Regions from separate parts of the Glaciibacter kafniensis genome, predicted to be linked through region 2. Evidence: predicted binding sites of a transcription regulator. Region 2 holds the regulator's gene; each other region holds the start of a gene.

Region 1 (5,687 bases), on a different contig from region 2:
GCGGCGCCCGCCACGGGTGCGCTGGTTCCCCATGGCGTGGCGGCGTAGCTCCCCAGCACCACGTCGGCCAGCCCGTCGCCGTTGATGTCTCCGACGTTCTCGGCCGAGATGATCTGGCCGCCGTTGCCGTCGATCGTGAAGAGCACGCGTGCCGCCGCGCTTTCTGAGGCGACATCGACCTTCTTGACGTCGGTGGAACCGGCGATCACCCAGACGCGACCGATGTTCAGGGCGGCGGGGGTTCCCGCCACCTCGTCGGCCGGGTGGTCGTACAGATTGTCGACGATCGCGAAGTCGGCGAGGCCGTCGCCGTTAACGTCGCCGAGGCCGGAAACCGCGTATCCGAAGTTCGCGCTCCCGCCGGGAGCCGAGTTCTCGGCGACCGCGTCCAAGTTGGTGACCTCGAAACCGCGCGTGCCGAGCACGTCCACGTCGACCGGCTCGAAGTCCGCGGCGCCGAGGATGACCCACACGCGCTGGGTGCGGTTTGAGCCGACGATCACGTCGTCATAGCCGTCACCGTTGATGTCGTTGAGGCACGACACGCTCATGCCGGCAAAGGCGTTCGGGATGTTCGGTCCATCGATCCGCACCGTGCCGACGGCGCCGCCCGTGCCGATCTTTCCGCCGACAGGATCGGCTGTGCCGAGCAGCACATAGGCGGCACCGGCATTCGAGGTCGGGCCGCGCTTCCAGAACCAGTCACCAGTCACGGTGTCCTCGTGGCCGTCGCCATTCACATCGCATGACGACCGGCTCACGCTGGAGCCAAGGTCGCCACCGGTTTCGGCCGTCCAGCTGACTTCGGCAACCGGCAGCGCCGGGGGAGTTTCGGCCGCGATTGCGGCGCTGGGAACAAGACCTGTCGCGACCAGGCCGAGCGAGATGGCCAGGGCTGCTCCGGCCTTGCCCAGGGTGATTTTTCCTTGCACGGAAAAGCCTTTCTTTGAACTCTTGAGTGTGTGTACGTGTGTAAACGGATGCCGCGACCGCCGATGGGCGGACACCGATTAGTTCGGTGCGTGAACGCCGTTGTTTTTGCCGTAATCCGCCTTCGAATCGAACTTCTGACGCGCGAGCGAGACGGTACCGAGCACGCTGCCCGGCTTGATGAGCTGTTTGATCGAACCAGTCGTCTCGGTGCTGTTGGCACCACCGCCGTACGGATCGCTGTAGACGACATCCGTTGCACCCGGTGAGGTGAGCTTCAGATCGCCGAGGTAGAAGTCGCGCTGCGCGCCATCGAAGGGCGAACGGGGGTCCTGGTAGTCGAACGGATCGAACGCACTCAGGCCTGCCCAGAAGTAGTCGGTCGCGGCGCCGGTGGCCAGCCAGGCCAGGGCGAGCGGACGGCTCACAGCGTTCGTGGTCGACGTGCTCGCCATGGCGTCGTACATGCGGCTCGGGTTTCGCACGCCGTACCAGGGGTCAAAGCTCGCCAGAACCTGGCCGTCGGTCGTCTCGACCTTGCTCGCGCCTTCCCACAGTTCATACAGCGACCAGTCGGTCGGATTCTCCTCGACGCAGTCAAGGGTGGGGATGATGCGTCGGCCGCCGTCACCCTCCGGAAGTGTGCTGCCAACGGTCGCGATCGCCGTGTTGGTCGCGCAGGTGCTGAAGATCTCGTTCGGGTTGCCAAATCGCGAGAACATCGTGGTGATGATCTCGGTGCCATCGTTGCAGCGGGACGCGAACAGCGTCTCGTGGGCGTTGTTTGATGTCGCGTCGGGTGAGTGGCTACCCTGGTGCTGTTTGATGAGATAGTCGCACTCAAGCTGAGTGCCGTCGGCGAGCTTGAGCCAGTCGTTGTCGGCATCGAGCATCTTGACGTTGTTCGCGACGAACACCTTGTGACCGCCGTTGTCCTCGTGGCGCATGGACATCGTGCTGTGGTCGTGTTCGCCATCTTGGATGTAACTGTCGAGGACTTCGCTCACGTAGCCGAACGGAAGCCCGGTCGGCTCACCTCGCATCAGGTCGGCCGGAGCGTAGCGTTCGGCCACCCACTCGGCGATGTCTGAGTTGGCGGGGTCGGCGCCGTGCTCGTGGCCGAAGGTGCACGTCAGACCGGTCGTGGGGTCAGTCGCCGTCGCGGGGTGCCACGTCGGGTAGTACTTTCCGTCGGGGCCGAGCACCCGGTAGCTGGCATGCAGTTCTGCCGAGCATGTGTCGTAGGCGGTCGGAGTCCAGTTGCGTTGTGTGTATGCCTTCGACAGTGCGCGCGGCGTTGCCGTGGGCGTTGCGGTCGGGGTGGCCGTCGGCTTTGGCGTTGCCGTGGGGGTCGGCGTCGGCGTCGAGACCGGCTTGGTTTTCCGCAGCGTGACGCTGGTCGAGTGTGAGATCGCGTCGGGCTTCGATTCGCTGATGACGACGGTGTACTTCGCCCCAGCCGTCGTGAGCTTGTTGTAGCTGGCGGCCGGGAGGGTGAGCTTCACCGTTGCCTTGCCCTTTGCCGCTTTCACGGTGGCCTTGGTGACCGTGTTGCCCGCGAGGCGCAGGTCGACCTTCGCGGCGCATCCGCTGCTCGACGAGCACTGCACTGCCAGAGGCACGCTGCGCCCCGTTCCCACGGCGTAGGTCTTAGTCGACAGGGCGAGCTTGGCCGATGCGACCTTGAGCGTGGCCGTCTTGGAGAGCGTCGTCTTCGAGGGCTTCGTGGTCTTGCCTGAGGCAGTCAGAATCGCCGTACGTTTCGTGGTGAAGTTCGTGTAATCCTTCTGGGTAAGCGTCCAGTTGAGCGTCTTGCTCGCGCGCTTGGCGATGCTGTAGCTCAGCGTTTTCGTTCCACCCGTCGAGAGCTTCAGCGTGAGGCTTCCCGCGCATGACGAGGATGCGTTGCAGGTCACGGTGAGTGTGACCACACGGTCGGTGCCGATTGTCGATTCCACCGCGACGCTTTGCGGGGTTGCGGCTTCGGCCTGATCGGCGGCCACCACGGTCGCGGAGACGATCACGAGCGTCATCGCGCACGCCAGAAGGAGCGCCTTCTGCAACCTTCCCAGTCTCGGCCGTCTGGCGCCGGGCTCAATTTGGCGATTCATCTGTACGTCACTCCCATGTGGTGAGGCTGACTGCACTGAGCTGTCAGCTAATTCTAAGAACTTTGTAAGGTTAGCCTAAGCTAACATGCGACGTGGTGGTGCCCCGGCACGATCGCCGAGTCATTGCGCCGTAGTGGTGCGACGGAGCGCGGCGTACGCTGACAGCGCGGGGCTCGGGACCTGCCTGGGCTTCGTGTCCAGGAGGACATCATGAGCGTCATCATGACGATGAGAGTCGCGGGGGATGCGGCCAAGGTTGAGCTCGAAGACCACGCGCTGATGCAGAGCATCGCCGCCAAGGCCAAGGAACATGGGGTGATCTCTCACCGCTTCTACGGCAACGAGAAGGAGATTCTCGTCGTCGATGAGTGGCCGGACGAGGAGTCATTCCGACGGTTCTTCGACGCGACCCCGGAGATCGGCGGAATCATTGAACGCTCGGGCGCGCGGGCCGAGCCGGATGTCACGTTCTGGAGGACCCTCGATACGGGGGACGCCGTCGGTTGATCCGCATCCGCGGAGGCGCCGCGCCGTCGACAGGGGGCTGGCACGGGAATCGGCAGCGATCCCGAAGCGGAGACAATAAACGGGGTTTTGCGGGTTCGCCGACTGGTAGTTTCATGAAGGTTTGCTCCACGGGGCAGTCTTGGTGGAACTCGGCGCAACGCTTGCCCTCGTCGCGATCCGACGTCGCAGGACCTTGCCAGGTGAACGTCGTCCAGGCTCGACTCTTCGGAGTCGGGCCCGGACTGCGTTCGGCCTTCCCCGCCCGCTCTCGCTCGCCCCGATGCAGCTACCCAACTCGGTGGTCGAGCTTGTCGAGACCCGGCGGGTCGACCCCTCAGCGCGCCCAACGACGCCTGTCAGGGCGCAGTTATCCACAGAACATACGTTAGAGAAGTTATCCACCGATCCTGAGAAATGCTCGCATTCCAGTTCCCATTTTGAGAGAATTGAGGTATGGAATCAGAGCCTGTTTCCCCCATCATCGCCCCGACCACCGACACTCCGGTGGCCGCGGTCATGACGCAGGTTTCGGCTCTGACGGCCGGGCTTTCGACCGCTGAAACCCTCGAGGTGACGACGCTGATGGCGGCCCGGTTCTCCACCGATGACTCCCTTGAGCTCGCCGCCACCGTGATGGCCGATGCGATGGGCGGACTGCACGCCCACCTCCGTTCCGACGACGACCTGTTGGCTCTGCTCGGGTCGATGGAGGCCGTGGGCCGGTTGACGGATGCGGGCCGGGTCGCCCTGGCCGCGGACGTCGAGGTGCGCTCTGACACGAGAATTCAGACGGTGTCCCTGGCGCGCACGCGTGGCAGTGTCACCGGCACCGACTTGATCACGACGCTCACCCGCGTCTCGGCCCGGGAGGCGAAATGTCGGGTCAAGCTCGGTGAGAAGACCCGGGTCCGTCAGATGGGCGGCAGCATGCTGCCACCGCGGTACCCGGTCGTCGCCGCGGCCCTGACCGCCGGAACCATCGGGGTGGATGCGGCCGAAGCGATCGTCGCCGGCCTGAGCGACCTGCCCAGCTCCCTCGCCCCGGCCGATGTCGAAGTGGCCGAACGGGGCCTCGTCGCCGCCGCGACCGGTGCCATCACCGCCGAGAACGAGGGCCTGCCCAACGCCGGGTTCGCATTCTCCGCCGACCTCATCCGCGGGCAGATGCAACAGTGGAAGGCGCTCCTGGACCCGGACGGCACCGCCCCCAGCGAGGGAACCGTGCTGGCGGCCCGCAGCACCCTCGGCTTCGGCACATTCCGCGACGGCCTCTACCCCCTGCGCGGCGGGGTCACCCCGGAGCTCCGCGGGGTAATGAACGGGATCTTCGACACCTACCTCAGTGCTCACTCAACCCCAGCTCATGCGCAGCCGGTCCCGGCCGAGCCGGGCCGGTTCCCGACCGCGGAAGAACAGGTTGCCACGGAAGCCGCGCAGGCCGAAGCAGACGCCGAGCAGCAGGCCCGCATCGACGCCGGCGAGGTCATTCCGGGCGCCGACCAGCTCGACGCCCTCGATACCCGCACCGGCGGGGAGAAACGTGCCGACATCCTCCGTGGGCTCTTCGACGCGGCCGCCCGCGACGCCGGCACCCCGCAACTCGGCGGCGCCGCACCGGTCGTGATGGTGCATGTGAATGCGAGAGACCTTCTCGATTCCACCGGGGTCGGCTGGGTCGACGGGGTGGAAGCCCCGGTCTCCATTGCGACCGTGCAACACCTGGTCTGTGCGGGTGGGATGCAACGGATCGTTTTCGCCGAGAACGGCGAGATCCTCCACTCCGATTTGAAGCAGCGCTTCTTCACCCGGGCGCAACGCCGGGCGATTATCGCCCGCGACGGCGGTTGCGTCGTCTTCGGCTGCACGTCCCCGCCGGGCTGGGCCGAGATGCACCACGTGGTGCCCTGGTATCGCGGCGGTAAAACCAATATCAACAACGGTGTCGCCCTGTGTTGGTATCACCACTCCACCATCGACACCTCCGGTTGGCTGATCCGCATCCTCGACGGCGCCGTGCAAGTCAAGGCGCCACCCTGGATGGCCCCCAGCGGCGACTGGATACCCGCCCGCAAGCACCGCGCCCACACCACACTCGGCCGCTGACCCGCTGAGCTACCGCTGCATCACCCGCCACACCTC
Region 2 (5,687 bases):
TGTCTCACGGCCGGCCCCGATCACCGTCGGCTGGTCGACCTACGCGCAGAGCCTGACCAAGAAGCCGGTCAAGGGGATGCTGACCGGTCCGGTCACCATTCTCGCCTGGTCGTTCGTGCGCGACGATCAACCCCTTTCCGACACCGCCAGGCAGGTGGCGCTGGCCCTGCGCGACGAGATCGCCGACCTCGAGACGGCCGGCATCACGCTGGTTCAGGTTGACGAACCGGCGTTGCGCGAACTGCTTCCGCTCAAGAAGCGTGACCAGGAGGCCTACCTGGAGTGGTCGGTCGGAGCATTCAAACTGGCGACCGCCGGTGTCGCCGATGCGACCCAGATTCACACCCACCTCTGCTACTCGGAGTTCGGCGTGGTGATCGACGCGATCCGCAACCTCGACGCCGATGTCACGAGCATTGAGGCGGCGCGTTCCCGCATGGAGGTGGTGGCCGACCTCGGCGCGAGCGGATTCAGCCACGGCATTGGGCCAGGCGTCTACGACATCCACTCGCCACGCGTGCCGGACACCGACGAAGTGGTGGGGTTGCTCGAGCGGGCGCTGGCCACGATTCCGGCCCGTCAGCTCTGGGTGAACCCGGACTGCGGGCTCAAGACCCGTGGCTACGACGAGACGATCGCGTCACTGGCCAACATCGTCGAAGCGACGCAGCTGGTGCGGGCGCGCGTCGGGGCATCCGTCGGTTGGTAGACAATTCGGTGGTCGAGGAGCGCGCGACGAAGGAGCGCGCGTCGAGGGAGTGCGCGTTTATGAGGCACATGGCCATTGTCATCTCAGCTGGGCGCGGAGTATCCCCGCTGGCGCGCGGTAGAGCCCGCGCCGGCGGGGATACCCCGCGCCCAGACGGGGCGGGGGGCCGAATGGCCGATTACGTGTACCACTTTGCCGCGCAGTGGCCCCGTAGCCCATATGCCGAGATCAGGCGAGATGTCGAGATCAGGCGAGCCGATCTCCAGGCCTGGGCTGCGTCCGAGGAGTGGCGGGAGGCGGTTTCGACAGGCTCAACCAACGGAGCGGTGCGATGGAGAGGGCGGCCGCAGGTGGTCTTGACAGGCTCGGCCAACGGAACGCCGTTGCGCGGATCGAAAACCGTGACGCCCGTTGAGTTCAGTGGGCGTGGCAGCTTTCAACCCGCGTGGCGCAATCGGACCCGGCGTCCGACCCGCGTGGCGCAATCGGACCCGGCATCCGACCCGCATGGCGGATGTGCGGCAGGGACGTTGAGGGGCGAATTGTGCATTGCGCGCGTTGGGCGCCGCTGCGCGCGGTGGCGCCGACCCGCGTGACGGCACCGGACCCGCGCAGCGGATGCGGCCTGGCCGGCGGAGGTCCGCTACATCGCCCGGCACTCGTGAGAAGACTCGACGCCCACGCGGCTTGACCTTACCCAGAGAAGCGTCACCTTACCCAGAGAAGCGTCGACCCGGCCGCGGGCGGCCTCCCCGACCACCGAGACGTCGCTAGACCGAGCGGAGAACCGCCACGATCTTGCCGAGAATCTCGGCATGGTCGCCCATGATCGGCTCGAAGTTCGTGTTGCGCGGAAGCAACCAGGTGTGGCCGTCACGCTGACGGAACACCTTGACCGTCGCCTCGTTGTCGAGCATGGCGGCGACGATCTCACCGTTCTCCGCGGTCTTCTGCTGACGCACGACCACCCAGTCGCCGTCGCAGATCGCGGCGTCGATCATCGATTCGCCGACGACCTTGAGCATGAACAGGTCGCCCTTGCCCACGAGCTGGCGGGGGAGCGGAAAGATCTCATCGATCTGCTGGTCAGCGGTGATCGGGATGCCGGCGGCGATACGGCCGACAAGGGGAACCATTGCGGCGTCACCGATCTGCACGTTCGACGCCGAGGAGTCGGCGTCTCCGACCGAATTGTCGTCGGTGGACTGCGGCAGCTCGATCAGAATCTCGAGCGCGCGCGGACGGTTCGGGTCACGGCGCAGGTAGCCGCTCAGCTCCAACTGGTTGAGCTGGTGCGTCACGCTCGACAGCGAGGCGAGGCCCACGGCGTCGCCGATCTCGCGCATGCTCGGCGGATATCCGCGGCTGCTCACCGAACGTGAGATCACGTCGAGAATCGCCAGCTGCTTCTCGCTGAGGCTCTTTCGGCGACGTGTGCCGCCCCGTTCGCGGGGGCCGCTGGTCTCTTTCGTCATGTCACTCGCTCCTCGTGCCGATGTCGTTGGGTTCGAATGTCAGAGGTGTCTGGTTGTGTTCGATCCGTCAACAAAAACTGTATCCCCGCACTCCTGGAAAACAAACACTTCTTCGAGTGTGTTGCCCGATTGTTTTGAAGAACAACGTAAAGAGGCTTGATTCTTCGAACAATCGAATATATATTCGGAACATAGATTCGGATGCGGCTCCCTCGATGGGGATCCGGATACGTACTTACCAGGAGGTTCACCTTGAGCACAGCAGTCAGCACCGCAGCTCCGCACGGCTCCAATGGCACCACCCGCCTGCGTCTGACCCGACGCGGTCGCATCGTTTTCAGCACGATGGCGGCGCTCCCGCTCGTCGTCGGTGCGTTCGTCGTCACCCTCAACGGGGGAGCGGCCATCGCCTCCAACTCCGGCACCGCTGGTTCTGCGTCGTTCGACTACGTCACGGTGTCAGCCGGGCAGTCGCTCTGGCAGCTCGCCGAGACCCTCGCCCCCGAAGCCGACCCGCGCGATGTCATCGCTGAGATCGTCGCCCTCAATCAGTTGTCGACGGCCACCGTCGAGCCCGGCCAGCGCCTCGCCCTTCCGCTCACCGACTGAGCCTGGCGTCAACCGTCCGACCGGCAGTGTGCCAGGGAACAGGCAGCCGTCGTCGATCGAGTCGAGACCCGTGCCTATTCCTCACCGTGTTGCGAGTTGCTAGCGTTGACGCATGGCGACGCGCAGCGAGACGACGGCCGCGAGGTTTCAGCTTCCGTCGGGATCGTCCGGGTGGCTCACAGTGCGCGGCGCTCGAGAGCACAACCTGCAGAACGTTGACGTCGACATTCCGCGCGATGCCTTCGTGGTTTTCACCGGGGTATCAGGTTCAGGAAAGTCGTCGCTCGCTTTCGGCACAGTCTTCGCCGAGGCCCAGCGACGTTACTTCGAGTCCGTCGCCCCGTATGCCCGTCGACTGATCGACCAGGCTGGTGCGCCCGACATCGACTCGATCGGCGGCCTTCCTCCCGCAGTGGCCCTCAAGCAGGCCCGCGGAGGCGTAAGCTCGCGCTCCTCGCTCGGCACGATCAGCTCGCTCTCCGACGTGTTGCGCCTTCTGTTCAGCCGGGCCGGCACCTACCCAGATGGTGCGGAACATCTTCCGGCGGCTGCGTTTTCGCCCAATACTTCCGCCGGAGCCTGCCCGACCTGTCAGGGGTCCGGGGTGGCGAGGTCGACGACCGAAGACCTGCTCGTTCCCGACCCGTCATTGTCGATAGACGGGGGCGCCATCGCCGTGTGGCCGAACCGGGGCTGGCAGGGCCTCAACTTTCGTCGCATCGCCGACGAGCTCGGCTACGACATCCATTCGCCGTGGACGGACCTGGCGCCGAGCGACCGGAATCAGATCCTCTTCGGGGATGACGAACCCACCGTCGTCGTGCACGCCCGCGAAGGCGGGAACAAGAATCCGTACAACGGGTCCTGGCAGTCGGTCGAGAGATATCTCCTGCGCACCTACGCCAAAACCGAAGCGGAGTCCCAGCGCAATCGGCTCGAACCGTACCTCATCGTGGGCCCCTGTCCCACCTGTCGTGGCAAACGCCTGCGCGTCGAATCGCTCGCCGTCACCTTCGGCGGATACGATATCGCCGAGCTGGTCGCGCTTCCTCTGTCACGACTGGGCGATGTCCTCCAGGCGGGCCTTGAGGCGCAGGGTCGCGCACGGGGCCAGCACGGGGCACCGGCAGCATCCGCCGCCAGAGCACTGGTCAAGGATTTCGGCGGACGCGTGGACGCTATCATCCGGCTGGGACTCGGCTACCTCCCGATGGACCGCTCCAGCGTCAACCTTTCCCCGGGCGAGCTGCAACGGATTCGGCTCGCCAGCCAGCTCAGATCGGGTCTGTTCGGTGTGCTCTATGTCTTGGACGAGCCGTCCTCCGGATTGCATCCGGCGGACGCCAAGGCCCTGTACGAGGCCCTCCGGGAACTCATCAATGCAGGCAACTCCCTGCTCGTGGTCGAGCATGACCTCCGCATCGCCCGGCGTGCTGATTGGATCATCGACGTCGGACCGAGAGCCGGCAACCAGGGAGGGCGGGTGATCTTCAGCGGACCGCCAGACGGCCTGGAGCGTGCCACCGACTCCGTGACCGCGAAATTCATGTTTCCCGACGGGCCGCCGCCGACGCATCTGCTGCGCGTGCCCCCGGCATGGCGTGAATTCACTCACCTCAGCAGGAATAACCTTCAGAACATTTCCGTGAAAATTCCACTGGGGGTGATGACCACGATCACCGGCGTCTCTGGCTCGGGCAAATCGTCGCTGGTGACCGAAATCATCGACCGGGTGAACGCCGAGAATGAGGCAGGGGCGCCCCGGCAGCGAATCATCTCGATCGACCAGAAGCCGATCGGACGCTCGCCTCGATCCAACCTGGCGACGTACACCGGCCTCTTCGATACCGTGCGTCAGCTCTTTGCGGGCACTGCGGATGCGAAGGCCCGTCGTTTCACTGCCGGCCGCTTCTCGTTCAACGTTGAGGGCGGGCGCTGCCCGACCTGCCAGGGAGAGGGCTTCATCAGCATTGAGCTGATCTTCATGCCCGACGACTACTCGCCCTGCCCCACCTGCCACGGCGCCCGCTACAACCCCGAAACCCTGAAAGTTCTCTACCGCGGCGTCACCATTGCGGACGTGCTCGCCATGACCGTCACGGCAGCCCAGGATTTCTTTGCGGAGGTTCCCGCTGTCAATCGAGCGCTCGGTGTGCTGACCGACGTCGGGCTGGGCTACCTGACGCTCGGACAGCCGGCCACCGAGCTGTCCGGCGGCGAAGCGCAACGGATCAAGCTCGCCACTGAGCTTCAGCGGCCCGGCCGGGTCGGCACCATTTTCGTGCTGGACGAGCCAACGGGAGGACTGCACCCGGCCAACGTGCGTGCCCTCATCGAAGTGTTCGAAACGCTCACCGAGACAGGCAACACGGTGATCGCCGTTGAGCACAACATGGATGTCGTCGCCGCGTCAGACTGGATCATCGAACTCGGGCCCGCGGGCGGCGATCGAGGTGGCCACGTCATTGCCGCAGCAACGCCCCCCGATCTGCTGGCGGTGCCGGGCAGTGTGACCGCTCCATTCCTTGCGCAGGCGCTGCCGGTCTGACCAGGCAGCAGCACCAGGCTGGCCCGGTAACATTGCTCGGGTGACCAGCCTCAGCGACCTTCCCCTGCGCGACAATCTGCGCGGACTGATTCCCTACGGTGCCCCGCAACTTCACGTTCCGGTGGCCCTCAACGTGAACGAGAACACGCATCCCATTCCCGAGGCTGTTGCTCACGACATCGTGGCCTCCCTCGCCCGGGCGATCTTGACCGTCAACCGGTACCCCGATCGTGAGTTCACCGAACTGCGCACGAACCTGGCCGACTACCTCGGTCACGGTCTCACTGCCGAGAACATCTGGGCGGCCAACGGATCGAACGAAGTGCTCCAGCAGGTGCTGCAGGCA
Region 3 (5,687 bases), on a different contig from region 2:
AGTCTGCCGCGCAGAACGTACATCCACTCGTAGCCTTCATGCACCTGCGGGTTCGGCTCGGTCTCCGGTGCACCGGCAGGGATCACGGTCTTGAACGCTTGGAGACCGCCGGCCCCGCGGCTGAGTGGCAAAATCGTCTTGCCGTAGCGTGAGATGGGACGAATGTGGATGCGGGGATCCCCGGTCGCCGGGGCCCCGACCAGCTCATCGAGCGGAACGCCGTGCGCGCGGGCGAGCGGAAGCAGCAGTTCCAGGTTCGGGCGTCGCTGGCCGGATTCAAGTCGCGAGAGCGTGCTGACCGAGATGCCGGTCGAGGCGGAGAGATCGGCCAGCGTTTCATGGCGGGAGAGGCGCAATGCCTTCAGTCGCGGCCCGACAGCGGTGAGTACTTCTTCGGTCGAGTCATCCATGTGCACATTTTGCCAGACCGGCAACAGAGCTTGTCAACTGCGCCCGTGCGGGCCGACCATGAAGAAGGAGGTCACACATGACGAACAACACGCAGGATCAGAACCGCAACGAAACGACCGATCGGTACGACGCGGTCATCATCGGCGGAGGCGCCGCCGGCTTGAACGCAGCAGTCGCACTCGGGCGCGCCCGCCGCCGGGTCGCGGTCGTCGATGCGGGCGAGCCGCGCAACGCGGCCGCCGCCGGAGTGCACAATTTTCTCACTCGCGACGGCATCGCTCCGGCCGAACTGGTGCGAATTGGCCGGATGGAGGCCGAATCCTATGGTGGCGTCGTTTTCGAGGGAACCGCTGCGAGTGCGAGCCGTGACGACGACGGCTTCACCGTCACTCTCGACGATGGAACCCGCATCCGCGGTCGCCGCCTGCTCATCGCGTCTGGTCTTATCGACGAGCTACCGGATGTCGTTGGACTGCGGGATCGCTGGGGTGTCGATGTCTTGCATTGCCCGTACTGCCACGGCTGGGAAGTGCGTGATCAGGCGATCGGAATCCTCGCGACGGGGCCGATGGCCGTGCACCAGGCTTTGCTGTTTCGGCAGTTGAGTTCACGCATCACCGTCTTTCTGCACACGGCACCGGCGCTGTCCGATGAGCTGGCTGAACAGCTCGCCGCCCGCGGAATCGCTGTGATCGAGGGGAACGTCGAGTCGGTCAGCACGACGGATTACGCGCTGAGCGCTGTGGTGTTGACCGACGGATCGGTGCATCCGATTCAGGCCATGGTCGTGGCGCCGACGTTCACGGCCCGCACCGCGGTGGTCGAGAGCCTCGGCCTCGACGTCAGCACAGACCCGCGTGGAATCGGAACGTTTGTGGAGTCGGATGCGACGGGTCTGACCCGCATGCCCGGGGTTTGGGTGGCCGGAAATGTCACCGATCTCACCGCTCAGGTGATCACCGCAGCGGCGGCCGGCTTGATGGCCGGCGCCGCGATCAACGCCGACCTGATTGCCGAGGAGCTGGAGGTTGCGGTGCAGGCCTACCGCGCGGCTCAGAGACTTCCCCACAGTCGCCAGGCTGGCTAGCCTTAATGCATGTGCCGGAGCATCCATACCCTTCACAATTTTGAGCCTGCTGCCACCGATGATGAGGTTCACGCGGCTGCGCTGCAGTTCGTGCGCAAGATCAGCGGGTCGACGAAGCCCTCGAAGGCTAATGCGGAGGTCTTCGAGCGGGCTGTCGAGGAGATCGCGCATCTCACTCGACACCTGCTCGAAGACCTGGTGAGCGCGGCACCGCCCAAGAACCGCGAGGTGGAGGCGGCGAAAGCGAGAGCGCGCTCGGCCGAGCGATTCGCCGGCGTCTGAGCTATAGAGAAGGAGAAGCCGCAGGGCAGGAGAAGCCGCAGGGCAGGAGCCGGAGGCCTCCATCCCCTACTTCGAACGTGTGCGGCCAGGTCTGAAAGCGGCGGCGGCGATACTCGCTGGGGCTGACGCCGAACTGTCGTTTGAATGCGGTGCTCAGGGCGAATGGGCTGCCGTAGCCGACGTCGGTGGCGATTTGCGCGGTCGTCACCAGAAGATCAGCCAGCGATTCACTCGCCAGCATCATTCGCCACTTCGTCTCAGGTAAGCCATCGGTGGCTCACCGATGACGCGGCGAAAACGCCCCGCCAGAGTGGCGCGCGAGACATCGAGGAGCCGGTCGACGGCGGCGCTCTGTGCCGGAGCCGCAGTCGTGATCTCGGCGTTGAGTATGTCGAGGAGTGCCGGCTCGATGTGGCCGGCCGGCACCGTGGCGACGCGCGGCAGATGGTGCTCGCGGCGTCGCTCGCGCGCAGTTCTGGCTGACCAGTTAGACCTTCTTCACCACGCTCGACTTCAGCTGCATCTGCACGCCTTCGATCCGGCAGTCGATGTCGTGGTCGCCGACGCCATCGGTCAAGCGGATGCCGCGCACCCGCGTGCCGACCTTGATGACGTTTGAGCTGCCCTTGATCTTCAAGTCTTTGAGCACCGAGACGGTGTCACCGTCGGCGAGAATGTTGCCGACGGCATCGCGGATGACGCGCTCCCCAGTCGTGTCATCGGCGTCGGCGTCAGAGTCGTCCGGCGTTGCGGCCCATTCGTGAGCACACATCGGGCAAACCAGCAGCGCACCCATCTCGTAGGTCAGGTCGCTTGAGCATTCGGGGCAGGGCGGGAGCGTCTCATTCACGTGTCAACCGTAGTCGAGCGGGTGGAGTGGCGTCTGCGTCTGCGGCGGCCCGCGGCACACCCTCGGTCAAATCGAGAATGAAAGTCTGACTGGGCAGTCCGCTGAGTGGATGCGCGAACGCGGCGCCCGCTGCGCGCCAGCCTGTCGAGAGGTAGAGCTGCGTTGCCGCCACATTGCTGGTCAATACGTGAAGCACCGCCGTGGCGTGACCGGCCTTCCGGGCATCCGCCAACAGTTCGGTGAGGAGTGCGGCGCCGTGACCGCGGCCTTGCAGAGCGGGGTCGATCGCGAGCAGGGAGACGTAGACGGCGGCGGGCGGGTCACTCGGGGAACCGGTTGCGGGGGCCGTGATCAGCCCGAAACCACACACACTCCCCTGCTCGTCTCTGAGCACACGCCATGACACGGGGTCGTGCGCGAGCTTGCCGCGTGCACGCTCGGCCGTTCCGACAACGGGAGGGGCGGCCTCGCGGGCGGTGAGGGCGAGAATCCACAGCGCGACACACGCATCGAGGTCGTCGGCATGGCCGGTGTCGATCGTCACTGGTGCAGAAATCTACTTCTTCTTTCGCGTTGAAGTCTTTCGAGTTGCGCGCCTGCTCAGAACACGCCGGCGAGCAGCGCGAGGGCGATGGCGATTCCAATTGAGATGTCGATGGCGTCGCCGTGCAATCGGCGTCTCGCCGGGGGCTGTTGTTCTCACAGGCTAGCCGTCGCATCCGCTTGGCCCCGTCAGGTCGCATCCGTTCGGCCCCGCCATCGTGATGTCTCTCGCCCCGCGGCGTCGGCTGCCACCGGTAGACAAAGATGGAGAGATGCAGATCTCCGGCCTGATTCCTGCCCACTGTGACGACGCGGCTGCCCTGTGGCACCGCGCCGGCTTGACCCGCCCGTGGAATTCGCCGGAAGGTGACTTTCGACGGGCGCTCGACGGAGAGACGTCGACGATTCTCGGCGGCTTCGACGACGGATGCCTGATCGGCACCGTCATGGTCGGCCACGATGGGCACCGGGGCTGGGTCTATTACCTCGCCGTCGATGAAGCACGACGCGGCCAGGGCCTGGGCGTGCAGCTGATGGCGGCGGCCGAAGACTGGTTGCGAGAACAGGGAGCCGTCAAAGTGCAGCTGATGGTGCGCTCAACCAACGAGGCAGTCGTCGGTTTCTACGATCGGCTCGGCTATGAGGATGCCGACGTCACGGTGCGGGCGAAGTGGTTGGTCTGAGCGGCGTGCGCTCCTCGGAGGCCTCGCCGCCTCGGTAGTCGAGGCTCTTTCGCTGGTTGAGGAGCGAGCGCCAGCGAGTGTCTCGAAACCCCGCGAGCCGACCTCTCAATCTGGCCATCTCGCGCCTCGTTTGAGCCCGACCGGTCTCGGTGGTCGAGCGTGTCGAGACCCGGCGAGCCGACCCCTCAGCGCGCCCAACGTCGCCCGTCAGGCCGCAGTTATCCACAGAACACACGTTAGAAAAGTTATCCACCGATCCTGAGAAATGCTCGCATTCCAGTTCCCATTTTGAGAGAATTGGGTTATGGAATCAGAGCCTGTTTCCCCCATCATCGCCCCGACCACCGACACTCCGGTGGCCGCGGTCATGCTGCAGGTGCAGGCTCTCACGGCCGGGCTTTCGACCGCTGAAACCCTCGAGGTGACGACGCAGATGGCGGCCCGGTTCTCCACCGCTGACTCCCTTGAGCTCGCCGACACCGTGATGTCCGGAGCGATGACCGAGCTCAACCCCCACCTCCGCTCCGACGACGACCTGTTGGCTCTGCTCGGGTCGATGGAGGCCGTGGGCCGTTTAGCGGATGCGGGCCGGGTCGCCCTGGCGGCCGATGTCGAGGTGCGCTCGGACACCCGTATTCAGACGGTGTCCCTGGCGCGCACGCGCGGCAGCGTCACCGGCACCGACTTGATCACGACGCTCACCCGGGTCTCGGCCCGGGAGGTGAAGCGTCGGGTCAAGCTCGGTGAGAAGACCCGGGTCCGTCAGATGGGCGGCAGCATGCTGCCACCGCGCTACCCCGTCGTCGCCGCCGCCCTGACCGCCGGAACCCTCGGGGTCGATGCGGCCGAAGCGATCGTCACCGGGCTTTCCGACCTGCCCAGCTACCTCGACCCCACGGATGTCGAGGCCGCCGAGCGGGGCCTGGTCTCCTCCGCGACCGGTGCCATCACCGCGGAGAACGAGGGCCTGCCGAATGCGGGGTTCGCGTTTTCCGCTGACCTGATCCGCGGGCAGATGCAACAGTGGAAGGCGCTCCTGGACCCGGACGGCACCGCGCCGACTGAGGGCACCGTGCTGGCCGCCCGCAGCAGCTTCGGCTTCGGCCAGTTCCGCGACGGGCTCTATCCGCTGCGCGGTGGGGTCACGCCGGAGCTCCGCGGAATCATGAACGGCATCTTCGACACCTTCCTCAGTGCTCACTCAACCCTCAGTGCTCACTCAACCGCAGCTCATGCGCAGCCGGTCCCGGCGGAGCCGGGCCGGTTCCCGACCACGGAGGAACAAGCCCACCACGAGGCCGAGGAGCGGGCCCGCATCGATGCCGGCGAGGTGATCCCCGGCGCCGACCAGCTCGACGACCTCGATACCCGCACCGGCGGGGAGAAACGTGCCGACATCCTCCGCGGCGTCTTCGACGCGGCCGCCCGCGACGCCGGCACCCCCACCCTGGGCGGCGCCGCCCCCGTCGTCGTGGTGCACGTGAACGCGACCGACCTCCTCGACTCCACCGGCGTCGGCTGGGTCGACGGGGTCGACGCCCCGGTCTCGATCAGCACCGTGCAGCATCTCGTCTGTGCGGGCGGGATGCAACGGATCGTCTTCGCCGAAAACGGCGAAGTGCTCCACTCCGATTTGAAGCAGCGCTTCTTCACCCGGGCGCAACGCCGGGCGATTATCGCCCGCGACGGCGGTTGCGTCGTCTTCGGCTGCACGTCACCGCCGGGCTGGGCCGAGATGCACCACGTGGTGCCCTGGTATCGCGGCGGTAAAACCACCATCAACAACGGCGTCGCCCTCTGCTGGTATCACCACTCCACCATCGACACCTCC

Evidence for each region. Region 2 encodes LexA, which represses DNA repair genes until DNA is damaged. Its sites were predicted from a motif close to TCGAACANNTGTTCGA; they were not measured.
Region 1: a site for LexA is predicted at 3,923-3,938, ahead of ABD791_RS03050 (HNH endonuclease signature motif containing protein). Genes of this name have one in related genera too.
Region 3: a site for LexA is predicted at 4,082-4,097, ahead of ABD791_RS07485 (HNH endonuclease signature motif containing protein). Genes of this name have one in related genera too.

The regions. Positions count from the first base shown of each region.
Region 1 covers NZ_BAABCN010000002.1:543,100-548,786, forward strand. The annotation lists gene ABD791_RS03035 (Ig-like domain repeat protein) at 1-932, opposite strand, end outside; gene ABD791_RS03040 (hypothetical protein) at 1,011-2,993, opposite strand; gene ABD791_RS03045 (hypothetical protein) at 3,252-3,548, shown strand; gene ABD791_RS03050 (HNH endonuclease signature motif containing protein) at 4,002-5,651, shown strand; gene ABD791_RS03055 (metal-dependent hydrolase) at 5,661-5,687, opposite strand, start outside.
Region 2 covers NZ_BAABCN010000014.1:33,309-38,995, reverse strand. The annotation lists gene metE (5-methyltetrahydropteroyltriglutamate--homocysteine S-methyltransferase) at 1-709, shown strand, start outside; gene lexA (transcriptional repressor LexA) at 1,480-2,184, opposite strand; gene ABD791_RS17660 (LysM peptidoglycan-binding domain-containing protein) at 2,437-2,793, shown strand; gene ABD791_RS17655 (ATP-binding cassette domain-containing protein) at 2,906-5,341, shown strand; gene ABD791_RS17650 (histidinol-phosphate transaminase) at 5,382-5,687, shown strand, end outside.
Region 3 covers NZ_BAABCN010000002.1:1,490,310-1,495,996, forward strand. The annotation lists gene ABD791_RS07450 (helix-turn-helix domain-containing protein) at 1-410, opposite strand, end outside; gene ABD791_RS07455 (NAD(P)/FAD-dependent oxidoreductase) at 488-1,498, shown strand; gene ABD791_RS07460 (DUF2277 domain-containing protein) at 1,508-1,780, shown strand; gene ABD791_RS07465 (helix-turn-helix domain-containing protein) at 1,782-2,024, opposite strand; gene ABD791_RS07470 (zinc ribbon domain-containing protein YjdM) at 2,268-2,630, opposite strand; gene ABD791_RS07475 (GNAT family N-acetyltransferase) at 2,623-3,174, opposite strand; gene ABD791_RS07480 (GNAT family acetyltransferase) at 3,446-3,856, shown strand; gene ABD791_RS07485 (HNH endonuclease signature motif containing protein) at 4,161-5,687, shown strand, end outside.